Regions from separate parts of the Shewanella sp. LC6 genome, predicted to be linked through region 1. Evidence: predicted binding sites of a transcription regulator. Region 1 holds the regulator's gene; the other holds the start of a gene.
The links. The regulator LexA, encoded in region 1, represses DNA repair genes until DNA is damaged. The targets are predictions, from matches to a motif close to TACTGTATNNNNATACAGTA.
Positions count from the first base shown of each region.

Region 2: the regulator LexA is predicted to act here: its motif matches at 3,890-3,909, upstream of recN (DNA repair protein RecN).

Region 1 covers NZ_CP043902.1:4,852,485-4,861,177, reverse strand. Annotated here, with positions in the region: gene ctaD (cytochrome c oxidase subunit I) at 1-1,190, opposite strand, end outside; gene coxB (cytochrome c oxidase subunit II) at 1,200-2,741, opposite strand; gene FJD32_RS21675 (SulA-like leucine-rich domain-containing protein) at 3,147-3,659, opposite strand; gene lexA (transcriptional repressor LexA) at 3,656-4,276, opposite strand; gene plsB (glycerol-3-phosphate 1-O-acyltransferase PlsB) at 4,562-6,985, shown strand; gene mtr (tryptophan permease) at 6,985-8,241, shown strand; gene FJD32_RS21655 (VOC family protein) at 8,374-8,693, shown strand, end outside.
Region 2 covers NZ_CP043902.1:1,337,416-1,346,108, forward strand. Annotated here, with positions in the region: gene ribE (6,7-dimethyl-8-ribityllumazine synthase) at 1-136, shown strand, start outside; gene nusB (transcription antitermination factor NusB) at 151-555, shown strand; gene thiL (thiamine-phosphate kinase) at 634-1,590, shown strand; gene FJD32_RS05950 (phosphatidylglycerophosphatase A) at 1,590-2,084, shown strand; gene recN (DNA repair protein RecN) at 2,201-3,859, opposite strand; gene FJD32_RS05960 (AEC family transporter) at 3,989-4,951, opposite strand; gene lldR (LysR family transcriptional regulator LldR) at 5,204-6,103, shown strand; gene FJD32_RS05970 (DUF3319 domain-containing protein) at 6,106-6,339, opposite strand; gene FJD32_RS05975 (YjaG family protein) at 6,482-7,081, opposite strand; gene barA (two-component sensor histidine kinase BarA) at 7,056-8,693, opposite strand, start outside.

The DNA.
Region 1 (8,693 bases):
ACATAGTGAAAGTGAGCCACCACAAAGTAAGTATCGTGGTATTGGAAGTCGGCTGGCGTGATGGCGAGCATCAGGCCAGAGAAGCCGCCAATAGTGAACAGAATAATAAAGGCCACCGCGAACAACATTGGGGTTTCAAAACTCAGTGAGCCGCGCCACATGGTCGCTACCCAGTTAAACACTTTTACCCCTGTCGGCACGGCAATCAGCATAGTGCAGTACATAAAAAATAACTCTGCAAACACTGGCATACCGGTGGTGAACATATGGTGCGCCCACACGAGGAAGGACAGAATCGCAATACTCGCCGTGGCATACACCATGGATGCATAGCCGAATAATGGTTTACGGCTGAAAGCCGGGACTATGGCAGAGATAATGCCGAATGATGGCAAAATCATGATGTAGACTTCGGGGTGACCGAAGAACCAGAAGATATGCTGGAACATCACAGGATCGCCGCCGCCTGCCGCCTCGAAGAAGCTAGTACCGAAAAACTTATCGGTTAACACCATAGTGACGGCACCAGCGAGTACTGGCATAACGGCGATCAGCAAGAAGGCGGTAATCAGCCAAGTCCATACGAACAGTGGTAACTTCATCCACGTCATTCCTGGCGCGCGCAGGTTAACTATGGTTACGATCACGTTGATGGCACCCATGATCGAACTTATCCCCATGATATGGATCGAGAATACAAATAATGCTGTGCTGTCAGGGCTATAAGTGGTCGAGAGTGGTGCGTAGAAGGTCCAACCAAAGTTAGGGCCGCCGCCTTCCATAAACAATGAACTCAACAATATTGCAAAGGCGAAGGGCAGGATCCAAAAACTCCAGTTGTTCATACGTGGAAGCGCCATATCAGGCGCACCAATCATCATCGGGATTAACCAGTTAGCTAGTCCGGTAAAGGCTGGCATCACTGCGCCGAATACCATGATTAGCCCATGCACTGTGGTCATTTGGTTGAAGAAGTTAGGCTCAACGAGTTGTAATCCGGGCTGAAAGAGTTCGGCGCGGATCACCATGGCCATCGCACCACCGGTTAAAAACATTATGAAACTAAACCATAGGTACAGGGTGCCAATGTCCTTGTGGTTAGTGGTGAGTAACCAGCGCATGATGCCTTTAGGTGCACCGTGATGGTGTTCATCATGGGCGGCAATTTGATCTTGAGTCAGTGTGCTCATCTTAATCCCCTACAGTCCATGGCGAGCAATATCAGCGGGTTGCACTGTATCGCCGGTATTATTGCCCCACGCATTGCGCTCATACGTAATGATGGCAGCAAGTTGTTGTGGCGTGAGTTGGTTGCCAAATGCCTGCATCGCCGTGCCCGGTTTACCGTGCATCACTATATCGATGTGATTGGCGACCGGACCCGTTGCGATAGTGCTACCAGCAAGGGCGGGGAAGGCGGGAGGCATACCTGCACCCGTTAGTTGGTGGCAGGCGGCGCAAACTGTGGCATAGGTCTTTTCTCCTTCGGCCATCAGTTCATCATGGCTGAGCGTGGGAAGACTCGCGGGATCGACACTGGCGATGGGCTCTGTCGCCGCTTTGGGCGCATCGGTGGTTGAGGGGGGCTGAGTCGTTGCTACTGGTTCGCTATTGGTGCCACCGGATTTATGGGCATCAACGTCTTTGGCTTGCACCGCATCACCCGTGTTGTTGCCCCACGCATTACGCTCATAGGTAATCACTGCGGCAATTTCTTGGGGCGTTAATTGTTTGCCAAAGGCTTGCATGGCCGTACCCGTTTTACCATTGAGCACGATTTCAAGATGACCGCTCAGCGGCCCGGTAGCTATGGGGCTGCCTTTGAGATGAGGGAATACGCCTTTTAGACCTTCGCCATTAGGTTGATGGCAGGCTGCGCAGTGACCAAGGTAAACTTGCTCACCCTGAGTCATCAGCTCTTCTTTACTCAGTGTTTGCGATAAGGCGGCTTGTGCGGCTTGCGCTGCGGCATTGGCGGCTTGTTTTTGTTCTGCAACCCAAGCATCGAACTCGGCTTCGGGCAGTGCCTGAACCACTATCGGCATAAATCCATGATCTTTGCCGCAAAGTTCGGCACATTGGCCACGGTAAATGCCGGGTTTATCGATACGGGTCCACGCCTCGTTGATAAACCCTGGGTTAGCATCTTTTTTCACTGCAAAATCTGGTACCCACCATGAATGGATAACATCTTCAGAAGTCATCAGAAAGCGGATTTTTCTATTTACAGGCAGGACAAGGGGCTTATCGACCTCGAGTAAGTAGTGCTCTCCCTTGGCCTCACTACCTTCGATTTGAGGTCTTGGTGTGGCGAGAATACTGTAAAACTCAATATCTTGATCGAAATAGCTGTAATGCCACTTCCATTGCGATCCTGTGACTTTTACCGTGAGATCGGCATTGCTGGGGTCTTCCATGGCAATCAGAGTTTTAGTTGCCGGAATCGCCATTAAGATCAGAATGATAAAGGGAATTATCGTCCAAGCGATCTCAACTTTTGTACTCTCATGGAAGTGTGACGCGACCGCGCCCTTGGATTTTCTGTGGTTGATCATGGCATAAATCATCACGCCAAAAACCACTAAGCCTATCGCGCAGCAGATATACAGAATCGTCATGTGCAGGTGGTATACCTTGCCACTGATTTCTGTTACGCCAGGCGTCATATTGAACCGCATGTCTGCTGCGGCCAACGGTGGGGCGAATAGCACCACGAGTAAACAATACAACCATTGCTTCACAAGACTTCTCCTCTGCTAATTGCAAATAGCAACTACAAAGAAGAGCAACACAGTAAGTCTCAACTCTATGCAAACTCTTCAGTTCCCAAAAAAGTGTTTCTGACTTCAACGTGCGTTGGCGGCTTACTTATGATCAAGTATTGTTACTGCTGGTATTAGCCACACTGGCACATACTGCTGAATAAACCCATTATTCTCAATTTTTGTGGGCGAGCGATATTCGAAAATAACGCGATATTTCTGCCTAAACAGGCGATATATCATGTGCGCCTAAATCAAACATACTTGCTGTTTAAAAATTGATCAAGATCACTTCTTTTTCTAATTGTCTGAAAAATTGCCAAAAAAAAGCCTCACATTCACAGGTGAGGCGGCTTTCAAGGCTAAATACGGTGTGAAAAATTTTTAATGAACAGAGCTGAAAAATGCGGGTTGAGTAAATTTAGTCGATTGGGTGAGATTGGTGCTAGAAGGTTGGTCATTCGTTGAACCTTCAAGCACGATACCCATTGCACGTGCGCTCTTTGCTACAATTTGTAGGCGACGATTATCGCGAGTATCTAGGGCGTTAATCCAAGTAATCACTGCGCTAGATGTGCCACTGGTTAAGGCTTTTTCCATCGCCCAAAGGGTTTCGACCTCATCTTTTGCGTGAACCAATAGTACGCGATCCATACGCACACCTGCGTTTGCTAATAGCTGCTTGTAGCCAATACTAGGTGGGTTGATGAGCACTATCCATCTTCCCTGTTGGCTCAGTTGGGCAAGTTGTTTGCTCAGCTGTGTCAGCTCTTGGCGCCCTTGGCTCTGAGTTGGCATAGTGACTATTGATGTATGCTGCCAGTCGGTCTCTGTATCTCGAACCGTATCGAGCCATAAACCGGGGTGACGCGGGGCATTACCTAATAGTTTGTTCATAGCCAATCTCCATTGCGGATCACCCCTACGGCGAGCCCTTCAATTGTTAGACTTTGGAAACTCAAATCGACTTTAATCGGTGAATAGTCTTCATTCTCGGCATGTAGGTAGACAAAATTACCTTTTTTTTCAAAGCGTTTTACGGTTACATCATCGTCAACGCGAGCAACAACAACTTGTCCATTGCGCGCTTGTTGTACTTTATGAACGGCAAGCAGGTCACCCTCAAGGATGCCGATATTCTTCATACTGTCGCCTTTTACGCGCAGCAGGAAATCGGCAGCAGGGTGGAACATGCTGGGGTCGACTTGGTAATACTGTTCGACATGCTCTTGGGCGAGAATCGGTTCACCCGCTGCCACTTGGCCGATAAGTGGCAAGCCTGTTTCGCGGTTATCTTCTTCCTCTACAGGGAGACGGATCCCGCGGGAAGTACCAGGCATGATCTCGATGCAGCCTTTTTTCGCCAATGCCTTAAGGTGTTCCTCTGCGGCATTTGCACTTTTAAAACCCAAACGGGTGGCAATTTCGGCCCGAGTGGGTGGCATGCCAGTCTCGGCAATATTACGTTTAATCAACTCTAAAATTTCGGCTTGGCGTGGCGTCAACGGTCTCATGGTCTTTCCTGTTTTTCTATACAGTTACTGTTAGTATATACAGTATTATTGGTAGTGCAAGTATTAACCACTTTTAACTTGGTCAGCTAGATCTGCAAATAACCGTAATCGTCATCTATGGGGTGAATGCCATTTGCACGGTATCAATAAATGGTGTCGCCTAAAGTGCGTTACTAAGTCATTAAAATCAGCAGCTGAATCCTGCATCTTTAGGTTGTTTGGGTATATTCTCTAGAATCTGGTATTCTATGGGGCTAATGAACGTACTTACATTGCATAAGAATAATGCCTAAACAAGACTCTCTTTGGTTGAAATCATTACGTTGGATCCAAAAGCACTTAGTGCACACTATTGTTGTGCCACAGGATCCCTTTGCCGATCTGAATCTGGATGCCTCCAGACCGCTTGCTTATGTAATGAAAACAGAATCCCTGAGTGATATTGCTGCGTTAAGCGAGATCACCACGAAACTTGGTTTGCCAAGCCCTTACGAGCCGCTGGTGGTGAATGGCGTTGTGGCGCCACGGGTGGTATGCCTTGAAGGTCGTAAGCCTTTATTTGGTGAACGCGCCAGTAATGAGCCATTCCTCGAATGTTTTATGCGTTTGTTGGCCGTCCATAAGGAAAAGCCAGAGTTAGATATCCAGCTGGTGCCTGTGAGTCTGTATTGGGGTCGTACTCCGGGTAAAGAAGACGACACCATGAAGGCGGCAGTGCTTGAGCGCGAGAACCCTACTTGGTTACGCAAGTGTTTGATGATCTTATTCTTAGGTCGTCATAACTTTGTGCAATTTTCTAATGCGGTATCGCTGCGTTACATGGCCGACGAACATGGTACCGATATGGGCATTGCCCATAAATTGGCTCGAGTAGCGAGAGTACATTTCCGCCGCCAACGTAAGGTGATGACGGGGCCTGTGTTGCCTAATCGTCAGGCGTTATTCCATTCCTTGCTGAAATCTGAATCCTTACGCAAGGCGATTCAGGAAGAAGCCGCGAGCAAGAAGATTTCTGAAACCCAAGCGCGTGAAACGGCAATTGAATATCTTGATGAAATTGCGGCGAATTATTCCGATAGTCTCGTACGTATTGCCGAGCGCTTTTTAACGTGGTTATGGAACAAGCTCTACAGCGGTATTAACATCAAAGGTGCCGAGCATATTCGGCAGTTACACCACGATGGTCATGAGATTGTGTATGTGCCCTGCCATCGCAGCCATATGGATTACCTGCTGTTATCTTACATTCTGTATTACCAAGGTATGGTGCCACCGCATATTGCTGCGGGTATCAACCTAAACTTCTGGCCTGCGGGGCCGCTGTTCCGCCGTGGCGGGGCTTTCTTTATTCGCCGTAGTTTTAACGGCAACAAACTCTATACGGCCGTGTTCCGTGAATACCTCGATCAGCTGTTTGCTAAGGGATATTCGGTTGAGTATTTCTCTGAAGGTGGCCGTTCTCGTACCGGTCGTCTATTGGCGCCGAAAACGGGCATGATCGCTATGACGATCAACAGTGTGTTGCGTGGTATCGAACGCCCAGTCACCTTAGTGCCTGTGTATTTAGGCTACGATCACGTGATGGAAGTGGCGACCTATCACAAAGAGCTAAGCGGTAAGAAAAAACAGAAAGAATCTGTATGGCAAGTCTTTGGTGCTATTCGTAAATTAGGTAATTTTGGCCAAGGTTATGTCAACTTTGGTGAGCCGATTACATTGCAAAATTTCTTGAATGAAACGGCACCAAACTGGCGCAGTGAAGTGGCTGATGATCCTGAGCAAAAACCGACTTGGTTAACCCCAGCGGTGAACGTGTTAGCAAATCGGGTGATGACGCGGATTAACGACGCCGCTGCCGCCAGCTCTATTACCTTGACCAGTTTAGTGTTGTTGGCGTCGGAGCAAAATGCCTTAGAGCGTTGTTTGCTCGAGCGTCAGTTAGATTTATACCTGACCCTGCTTAAGCGTGTGCCTTACACGTCGTTTACGTCGGTTGCCGAAGGTGATGGCAAGCACTTAGTACAACAAGGATTAGAGCTGAACAAGTTCTCCATCAACGCCGATCCTTTGGGTGAGATAGTGTCAATTGATGAAAAACAAGCGACGTCAATGACATACTATCGCAATAATATCATTCACTTATTTATTATTCCGTCATTAATTGCCAGCTGTTTAATCAATAATAAACAGATTTCAAGAGCGCAAATCCTTGGGATAGTGAACGACTTTTATCCGTTATTGAAGGCGGAGTTGTTTATGGGGATCAAAGATCTCCCAAGCTACGTGAATCAAGTGCTCGAGCTGTTTATTGAGCAAGGTCTAGTGCAGGAAAGCGATATGTTGTCGGTTGTGACCGAGCACACCAGCCAAATGTTATTGTTGGCTGGCAGCGTTAGTGAGACCTTGCAACGCTATGCCATTATCTTCAATCTGCTGGCCCACAGACCTAAGATGGAGCGTTCGGATCTCGAGTCTGAAAGCCATCTGCTTGCCCAACGTTTAGGGGCGCTGCATGGAATTACCGCACCAGAATTTTACGATAAGAAACTCTATAACACCTTGAGTGTTAAGCTAAAAGAGTTGGGTTATTTCTCTGGTAAGGAAGATAAATCTGATGTTGAGCGCATTCGCGATCAAGCTAATAGCTTACTCAGAGCCTCTGTAAGGCAGACGATTGTCGCCAGCGTGACCGCGGAGCATATCGCTTAATGGCTAACCATATGAATGCGGCGAAGAATAAGCCGGTGGGCAAGTCTTTGCTTGGTGGTGCCATGATTATTGCCGGTACCACAGTCGGGGCGGGGATGTTTTCTTTGCCTGTCGTGGGCGCTGGCATGTGGTTTGGTTACTCGGTACTGATGTTACTCGGTATTTGGTTTTGCATGTTGATGTCGGGACTGTTACTGCTCGAAACCAACCTGCATTTCGAGCCGGGAGCGAGTTTCGATACCCTGACCAAGGAAACTTTAGGCCAGTTTTGGCGGATCGTGAATGGGGTGTCCATTGCCTTCGTGCTCTACATCTTAACCTACGCCTACATCAGTGGCGGTGGCTCGATTGTTAACCATAGCCTCCAAGGTATGGGGATTGAGCTGCCTCAAAGTGTCGCCGGATTAGTATTTGCTGTCGTGCTCGCCTGTATCGTGTTGATCAGTACCAAGGCGGTGGATCGTATTACGACCATTATGCTCGGCGGGATGATCATCACTTTCTTCCTCGCGATTGGTAATTTGCTGATCGAAATCGATGTGACTAAGTTGCTCGAACCGGATGGAAAGCAAAGCTTTATGCCTTATCTGTGGGCGGCCTTGCCATTTGGTCTAGCCAGTTTTGGTTACCATGGAAATGTGCCGAGTTTGGTGAAGTATTATGGCAAAGATTCATCGACCATTTTCAAAGCCATTTTTGTCGGGACTTTTATCGCGCTGATCATTTATGCCTGCTGGTTAGTCGCCACTATGGGCAATATTCCCCGCAGCCAGTTTAGTGAGATTATTGCCCAGGGTGGCAATATGGGCGTGTTAGTCGGCGCCCTGTCAAAGGTAATGGAAAGCAGCTGGTTAAACAGCATGTTAACCCTGTTTGCTAATTTAGCTGTGGCGTCTTCTTTCCTCGGTGTGACCTTAGGTTTATTCGATTATTTGGCCGATTTATTCGGATTCGACGATACGCGCTCTGGCCGGATGAAAACGGCAATTGTCACCTTTGTGCCGCCCACCATATTTGGTTTGCTGTTTCCCGATGGCTTTTTAGTTGCCATTGGATTTGCAGCCTTAGCGGCAACCGTGTGGGCTGTTATCGTGCCAGCGCTGATGGCCTACAAGTCGAGACAACTCTTCCCTAACCATCAAGGTTTTAGGGTCTTTGGTGGCACGCCGTTAATTATCCTTGTAGTGTTGTTTGGTGTTGTGACGGGTGCTTGTCATCTACTCGCGATGGCGAATCTATTACCGCAGTTCTCCTAAGTATTTCGCTCGCAAATCAAGCCCTCAAATTGAGGGCTTTTTCTTTGTATTCATCTTTTTACCGCCAAAACTGGACAGTTGCATAAACTCCAGCTTAACTCGAACACATTATCTGTTTGATTGGAGTCTGCAATGAGGATTACTCAGTACGCACAGGGACAGGCCTGTTGGGTTGAATTGGCGAGCCATGACTGGCAGGGTGCAGAGGGTTTTTACCATGCGCTGTTTGGTTGGAATGCGGTGGAAATGGCAATTCCTAATGGTCATTTCTCGCTGTTCAATCTGGAGGGGGACGATTTAGGGGCCATGTATCAAATCCCTGAGTCGGAACCACAGATCCCTAGCCATTGGCGGATCTATTTTGCGGTTAAGGATATCGAAGCGACGGTTGCCGCCATCCTGGCTGCGGGTGGGCAATTGCACATGGGGCCGCATGTGGTGGGGGATGCGGG
Region 2 (8,693 bases), 1.5 Mb from region 1:
CGGTGTATTGACGACAGATACCATTGAACAAGCTATTGAGCGTTCAGGTACTAAAGCGGGTAACAAGGGCGGCGAAGCTGCGCTAAGCTTGCTTGAAATGGTCAACGTTCTGCAACAGCTTGAACAACAGTTGTAATAGTAGGAAAAATAATGAAGCCTTCTGAGCGCCGCAAGGCCCGCCGTTTAGCCGTTCAAGCCATTTATTCATGGCAACTAAGCGGGAATAATATTGCCGATGTCGAGCATGAGTTTTTAACTGAACAGAGTCTCGATGGTGTAGACGTAGCTTATTTTCGTGAGCTATTTGCAGGCGTAGCAACTAAGAAAACCCAATTGGATGAGTTGATCATTCCACACTTAGATCGCCCCATTGATGAGGTGTCTCCAGTGGAGAAAGCCATAGTGCGCCTAGCGGCCTATGAGCTGACTTTCCGTAAAGATGTGCCATTTAAAGTTGCCATTAACGAGGCGATTGAACTGGCTAAAGCTTTCGGTGCGGATGAAAGCCATAAGTTTGTTAATGGATTACTCGACAAACTGGTTGCACGTAAGTAATAAGGACAAACGGTATCTTAGGATACCGTTTTTCATTGCTAACAAAGGTGGCCGATGTGAGTCGCGCCAAACTGTACAGTGAAAGAATTCCAGCTTATTGAATGTTATTTCAATCACCGCGGCCCAACACGCCGTGATGTCAAATTGAGTATTGGCGACGATTGCGCCCTTGTGCAGCCCGCCGAAAACAAGTCGATCGCCATTTCCTGCGATACCTTAGTCGAAAATGTTCACTTCTTCCCCGATATGCCACCTCAAGCCTTAGGTTACAAAGCCTTAGCGGTAAATCTTTCTGATTTAGCGGCAATGGGGGCCGAGCCTGCGTGGATGACGCTTGCACTCACTTTGCCAGAGGTTAACGAGACCTGGCTGAGTGGTTTTAGTGAAGGCCTGTTTGAAGCGGCAGAATATTATGGCATCGCCTTAATAGGTGGTGACACAACTCGCGGGCCTAGGGCAATTAATATCACAGTGCACGGGCAAGTCCCCCATGGTAAAGCCTTGACCCGTCATGGCGCTAAGGCCGGTGACTGGATTTATGTAACGGGTACGCTTGGTGATTCTGCGTTAGGGCTGGACTTGATCCGCGGCGTGCAACATGCGCGAGCGGAGCATAAAGAGTTTTTGATTAATCGCCATTATCGACCCACTCCTCGAGTATTGGCTGGGCAATCATTGCGCTCTTTGGCATCCAGTGCCATCGATTTATCCGATGGTTTTATCTCGGATATTGGGCATATCCTCAAGGCATCAAAGGTTGGCGCTGTAGTCGATGTGGGGGCGATTCCTTTGTCGCGCGCGATGCAAGATACCGTGAGCGAAGAACATGCATTAGGCTATGCGCTGACGGGGGGCGAGGATTATGAACTGCTCTTTACCGTGCCTGAGTCACAAAAAGGTGCGTTAGAAACCGCCCTCAGCCATGCTGGTACTAAGTTTGTCCGTGTTGGGCAAATCTGTGCGGGCAGTAAGCTTAAGTTGCAACTTAATGGTGAGCTATTTACGCCACCGTACCACGGTTTTGAGCATTTTTAATGAAGTTGTTATCCCAAGATCAGGCGCTGTCGCGCCTGTCCCTTAAAAATCCTATTCATTTTTTAGCCCTCGGTTTTGGCAGTGGTTTAGCGGCTAAGGCGCCAGGTACTTTTGGTACTTTGGCGGCAGTCCCGCTCTATTTATTATTGGCCCAGTTGCCCTTGTGTTGGTATTTAGCCGTGACCTTAGTGTGCGTACTCGCGGGGATTTATATCTGCGATAAGGCCGCTAAGGACATGGGCGTACATGACCATGGTGCGATTGTGTGGGATGAAGTTGCAGGCCTATTAATCACTATGATTGCCGCTCCTGCTGGTATTCTGTGGCTTGCTGTCGGTTTTGTGCTGTTTCGGCTATTCGATATCCTAAAACCTTGGCCGATACGTTGGCTCGACGCCAAAGTTGAAGGTGGTTTCGGCATTATGATAGACGATGTATTAGCAGGATTTTTTGCACTTATTTGTCTGCAAGTGATTGTCTTTATTAGCCAATAATATCTTTAGTTAACCCAAACTAAAGTTCGTTACCCTATAAATGCCAATGCCTTATCTGCTGTAGATAAGGCATTGGTTATAAAGCTTTATTTTCGTTGCAGTGGCTTACTGTATTTTTACTGTAATAGTTCTCGTGCATTGGCGAGAGTGTTAGAAGTAATTGTATCGCCACCAAGAAGTCTGGCTAATTCTTGGATACGTTGCTCCCTATCCAAAGGCATCATTGTGGTTTCTGTACTGCCCGCCTTGTTGAATTTATTCACAAACATATGTTGATGGCCATTACCAGCAACTTGAGGTAAATGGGTTACACAAAGTACTTGAGTCGATTCTCCTAGACTACGCAGCATTCGTCCAACCACAGCTGCGGTCGGGCCTGAAATTCCGACATCCACCTCGTCGAAAATCAGGGTAGGAGTGGCAACCTTTTTCGCGGTAATCACTTGGATGCCTAAACCGATACGCGACAATTCACCGCCAGAGGCTACCCGTGAAATCGGTTGTAAAGGCTGGCCTGGGTTGGTGGTGACCATAAACTCTATATTATCGCTGCCATTTACCGACATAATCTCGGGATTAAAATTCACTTCAATGGTGAACTTACCCTTGGGCATGTTGAGTTCGTGGATAGATTGAGTCACTAACTTATCCAGTTCTTTCGCATAACGGGCGCGGCTCTGGCTCAGTTTTTGTGCGTTCGCTAAGTAAGCGGTTTTACTCGCTTCAACTTGGAGTTGGATTTCCTCTAACTTAGTTTCATCGTCATCGAGGGTTGTGAGTTCCGCTTTGAGTGCCAAATGATGTTCGGCTAATTTGTCAGGGCTAACATGATGCTTACGGGCCAGTTGCATAGCCTTTGAGAGTCGTTCCTCTAAATAGGCAAAATGCGCGGGATCGAGTTCGAGTTTACTCAGGTAATGCTGTAATTCTCCCGCGCTCTCTTGTACTTGAATTAGGGCCTCATTCAACATAGTACTCACATTGGTTAATGCGGGATCATAGCTTTGCAAATTTTCAGCAAGGCTTACAGCCTTGTTAAGCAGTGACTCAATATTGCTCTCTTCGCCATCTGTGAGTAAATATAGGCTGGCTTGGCAGCTATCCACCAGTTCAGTGCCATTGGCGAGGCGTTTATGCTCTTGCTCAATGTCCTCAAATTCACCGACCTTGAGGTCGAATTCATCTAGCTCTTCAACTTGATATTGCACCAGCTGTTTTCGGGCAATACGTTCATGCTGTGAGGCTTCTAATTGCTTGAGTTCGGCTTCGATTTGTTTGCAGCGTTGATAGCTTGCTGCCACTGTGTCTATCAGTAGTCTGTGATTGGCGTAGCTGTCGAGCAAGGTGAGTTGATGCTCACTCTTTAGCATAGCATGGTGGGCGTGCTGCCCATGGATACCGACCAGCAATTGCCCGAGTAATTTCAGTTGAGTTAACGGCACAGGATTGCCATTAATGTAGGCGCGTGAGCGGCCATCACTGCCAATAGTTCGACGCAGAATACACTCATCATCAAGTTCGAGATCGTTATCTTCGAGCCAACGTTTGGCAAGGGGAACATCGTGTAGTGAAAATCGAGCACTGACTTCGGTTTTACTTGCACCAGGGCGAACACTACTGGCATCGGCACGATTACCTAGGCACAAACCTAAGGCGTCGATGGCGATGGATTTACCTGCGCCAGTTTCACCAGTAATGCTGGTCATACCGGGACGAAAATCCAGTTCGAGAAAACGGACGATAGCGAAATTATTAATGCTGAGTTGGCAAAGCATAATGAGTTCCTGTCGAATAACTTACCAAATCACTGTATTGATAAACAGTATATACTGATTTTATATACAGTAAAGTGGCTTTGGGTAAATATTCGACACATTGCAATAAGCTAGAGTTTAATCGCTTGTTTATGAATAGGTTTTAACAAGTTGCTCTAAAATAGGTAAGCTAAAAAAAGTCACTATAGTGCCAAATAATATCCCCTGCGCACTGGTTGAGGCTTGGGTGTTATAGCGCTGAGCAAGTAAATAGACGCTGGCCGCCGTAGGTAAGGCACTGAGGATTACACCCATCACTAAGTAATCTCCACTAACACCAACGCTTTTAAGCATGAAGAAAACCAATGCGGGTTGTAGGATTAATTTAAAGAGGTTGATAAGGCTAAGTTCGATAAGATTCGTCAGGCTAAATACCTTGCTATCTTTTTGGTAGCGCATGGCTTTGGCTAATACCATACCAACGGCAAATAAAGCGCAGGGGCTTGAGGTATTGCCAATTTGTTGGATCATCATGGCTACGCCAGAGGGCAGTGTTATCCCCAATGCCGAAATTGCAATGCCGATAAAGCAGCCGATAACGATGGGATTTTTAACCACAGCTAAACACATGATCACTACGGCGTGGTGTTGTCTGTGGGTATTTGTCGTAAGCTCCAGCGAGACCAAGGCCACGGCAAACATAAGCACGGACAATAAACTGGCTATGGCGGCGGCAACTAGGGCGCTTTGTTGTTCAGGAAATATAATCACCAGCAGCGGAATACCAATAAATGCGGTATTGCCAAAGGTGGCATTTAAGGCGCGCACGGCGGCAATTGCATGCTGTTTAGGATTGAAAAGTAAGGATATACCAACACAAATCAGATAAATCATCAGCATGGCGGCGCTATAGCCTGCAATAAATCCCCATTGCAGAATTTCTTGAATCGGTTGCTGCGCCAGTGCAATCAAGAGAATGGCAGGAAACGCAATATAGTAGACATATTGATTGAGCACTTGGTCGGTTTCTACTGGGAGAAAACGCAGTTTTTGTACAAGTGTGCCGAGCAGCATGATCCCGAAGACGGCAAACAGAGGGGTTAAAATGGTCATATCCCTCACTCATCCTTTTGTGTTTTTGCTTTCCCGCAAGAAGACGTTGTGGGTGCGCTAGCAGGGAATAATACCTAGGGTAATTGACGATAATCGGTGTTAGCGCAGTAAACTTATTGGCAAAATAGCATAGGATTAACCTTGGAAGCTATTGCGCTATGGTCGTAGAAATGAATAATTCTACGTTTAAAACACAATGAGTTAGTGCCTTATACCTGTGAGCGGCACTCACGCTAAACGATGGGATTGAACATGGCTGATGATGTTGGCGCTGAGCTGCAGTTAATTTATCTGTTTGTGCATTTGGTGAATGCGGGCAGTTTTTCTCAAGCCGCGAAAGTGCTCGATATGCCTATCGCCACCGTGAGCCGTAAGCTGGCCAAGCTTGAAGAAAAACTCGATAAGCAATTGTTTATGAGAAGTACCCGTAAGCTGAGGTTAACCGAGGAAGGTTTAGCGTTATTTCAGCGATATCAGAGTGCGATTGCGCAGTTCGATGAGCTCAGTGGCATTGGCAGCGATAAACCTGAAGGCACATTGCGGATAGCTGCGCCAATCTCAATTATTTCAATTATCTTTATTCACGCATTAAACGAGTTTGGCCGTTTATATCCCGATATTCGTTTACACATTTCCCAAAGCAATGAGTTAGTGGATTTAATTGATAAAGGGATTGATGTCGCGATTGTCGGTGGTGCACAGCCTGATTCTTCTTGGGTGTCGAGTACTTTAGGTGAGCTTGATTATCGTTTGTTTGCAACGCCGGAATATTTAGCCCTTGCCCCTGAATTAACCCATCCCGATGATCTTGAAAACCATCAGCTGATCAAAGTTTGGCCGCTGTTTAATTGGCATTTAAAGCATCCTAATGGCGAGTCTTTCTATTTTAATGGCCCAACAAAACTCACGCTCACGGATCTCCATGGCGCGATTCAAGCGACCTTAGACCATGGTGGTATTCTGTATGGGCCAGAATTATTCGTAAAACAACAGATTAAAGAAGGGCGTTTAAAAGTGCTCTTACCGGAATGGATTGGCGAACAACGTAGAATTTCGATTCTTTATCACCAGCGTAGTCAGCAACCGCTGAAAGTGAAGGTGTTTATCGAGTTTATGCAATCCAAAGCGCCCGAACTTTTTTCAATGGCTTAAGATTAACGTTTACGGGGTTTTAAAGTATTTTGGCTCATGGAGTTTTGCGTTTGCTTAGCATCTTGCAGGCTCGCGCGGGTGGCGGGCACAATCCCAAGCTCACGGTAATAATTCACTAAACGGCGTAATTCAAATAGAGAACCAATACGGTTTTGCCCGCCTATGGTGAGTTTCCAGGTATCGGTAAGGCCTTCGCTGTTGGTTAAAATAAAACCTTGATAAACAATTTTTTTCATATTGAATGGGTTATAGAGTTGACTCTATCCTCCGGTGATTCAAACCCGTCGCTGATGCTACCTAAGCAGTAAAAATGTTAGGTAACATCACCGGATTTTCAAGGCAACTGAAGAGATAAACCCTAGACCTTAAAAGGGTTTATTATGCGACGCTGATCCCGATATTCGATACACCCGCTTCGATAATCTCTTTGCGTAAACCCTTCACTAATTCGGCAGTAATCTTAGGGTTTTCTTCGATAATTTCCAGCAGGGTATTTTGTAGCGCGCGCTCTTCTTCCATCACTTCATGGGCGAAGACGTAGTCATCTAAGGCATCATCGGTTAACTCTACATCGCTGATAGTCTCGATATAGTTCGCCACAGTGCTTGAGGATAACTTGCTGATATTGGTTATATCTTCCTCAAGGTTGGTTTGAATCGCCCCAAGCAAAGTGGAAAGTGCAACCACGGCATCCATTGCTGGGTATACGCCATAGCTATCAAAATCGGCAGGATCTGGGGTGTTATCTTCTAAGCGTTGCAGATGCACATCGATGTTGAATTTCAGCTTATTGTCGTACTGGGATTGCCAAAGAAGCTCGAGCACAGTGCTTAATACCGCAGGATCACCAAACTCACAAACCTCTGAAAACAGTTGATAGTTAGGCAACATTCGTTGGCAAAGGGCAATGGCAAAGAGTTTTTTCTGTGGTAGTTCTAGCGCTTTTAAACGCTTAAAGAAGCCCGTTTTTTTGGTCATCTGTTATTTCCGCTGATAGCTGTGATAGCACTTGTTTTGCCGCCGATTCTACCTTAGTTAGCTCATCAAGTAACTCTAGTATTTCCGGTTCGAGATCTTCGACACGGGCATCACGTTTCAATGCCGATTCAATCTCTTGGCATAATCGCTGTGTGGTCGGCACCCCGCAATAGCAACTGGCGCCATGAAGTTTATGGATAGTGCTGAGCATCGTGGTTTGATCGTTTTGACTCAGTGCCGTCTCTATCGCTGAGACCGTTTGAGGTAACGATTCCAATAACATGCGTAGCATATCTAATGCTAGGTCAGACTTATGGTTAGCTTGGGTTAAGCAAAGATCCCAGTTGAGGGTATGTAAATCAAAGTGAGTGAATTTGGGCCGAGTGATCCAGCGGTTTATCTCTGCTTTAAGTGCGGCTTCATCTATGGGTTTGGGCAAATAACCATCCATGCCACTACCTAAAATTAGCTCACGTTCCTCGGCAATGGCATGGGCGGTCACGGCAATAATCGGCGTATTGCGGTTCATCGACCCTTGGCGAATTTGCTTGGTCGCACTGATGCCATCGGTGCCAGGCATTTGAATATCCATAAAGATAAGATCAAAAGTGCGAGTCTTTGCCTGTTTTACCGCTTCTTCACCGCTATTGACAGCGATAACGGTAGTGACTAGTTCGTTAAGCAGCGTATCAATCAGTTTTAAATTGGCGAAGTTATCGTCCACCGCTAATACGGTAAGCGATTGGCGCGCCGCTGGAACTGTAATATTTGCGGGTGGTAATAGGTCATATTCCATTGGTGGATAGAGCATATTACGCGCCAGTTGGTGCTCGCTTACTGGCAGAGACAATACCACGTCAGCATTGGGGCGAATAAACTGACTTAACATGTCTTGCTCTTGGCAGTCGAATAGCACGACTAAACAATCTGTTTTTGTCTTGGCTAGATTTAACGTACTCACCAATTGATTGGGATTGCTAAATCCATGGCAACTCAATAACACATAATCAAACGGATGCTCAGTCGTTGATAGGGTTGTCAGCAAACTAGGAATATGTTGATGATGAGTGACCTTAGTATCCCACTGTGTTAGTTGGCGACTAATCACTGAATGGGTGAGCACTCTGGGCTCATAAAAGAGCACGGTTTTATCTTTCAGTTTTTCAAGCGGTAGTGAATCACCAATTTGGAATTGACCAAGGCCCAAAGGCAGCGTAAACCAGAAGTTCGAGCCCTTATCCACCGAAGAGGTAAAGCCAATTTGGCCGCCCATTTGATTGACGAGGCGTTTGGTGATGACTAATCCAAGCCCTGTTCCGCCAAAGCGGCGGGAAATCGAGGAGTCCGCTTGACCAAAGGCTTGGAACAGGAAGTCTTGCTGACTTTCATCAATCCCAATCCCGGTATCGATAACATCACAGCGCAGTACCACTTGTTCATCGGTCTGCGCTTGTAATTCTAATTTAACCAGTACGCTGCCTGAGTCGGTAAACTTGATAGCATTGCCCACTAAGTTATTGATAATTTGGCACACTCGCATGGCATCGCCGTTAACGTTGTCGGGGACGTTGGGCGCAATATCGACGACCAATTCCAGCCCTTTGGCCTGCGC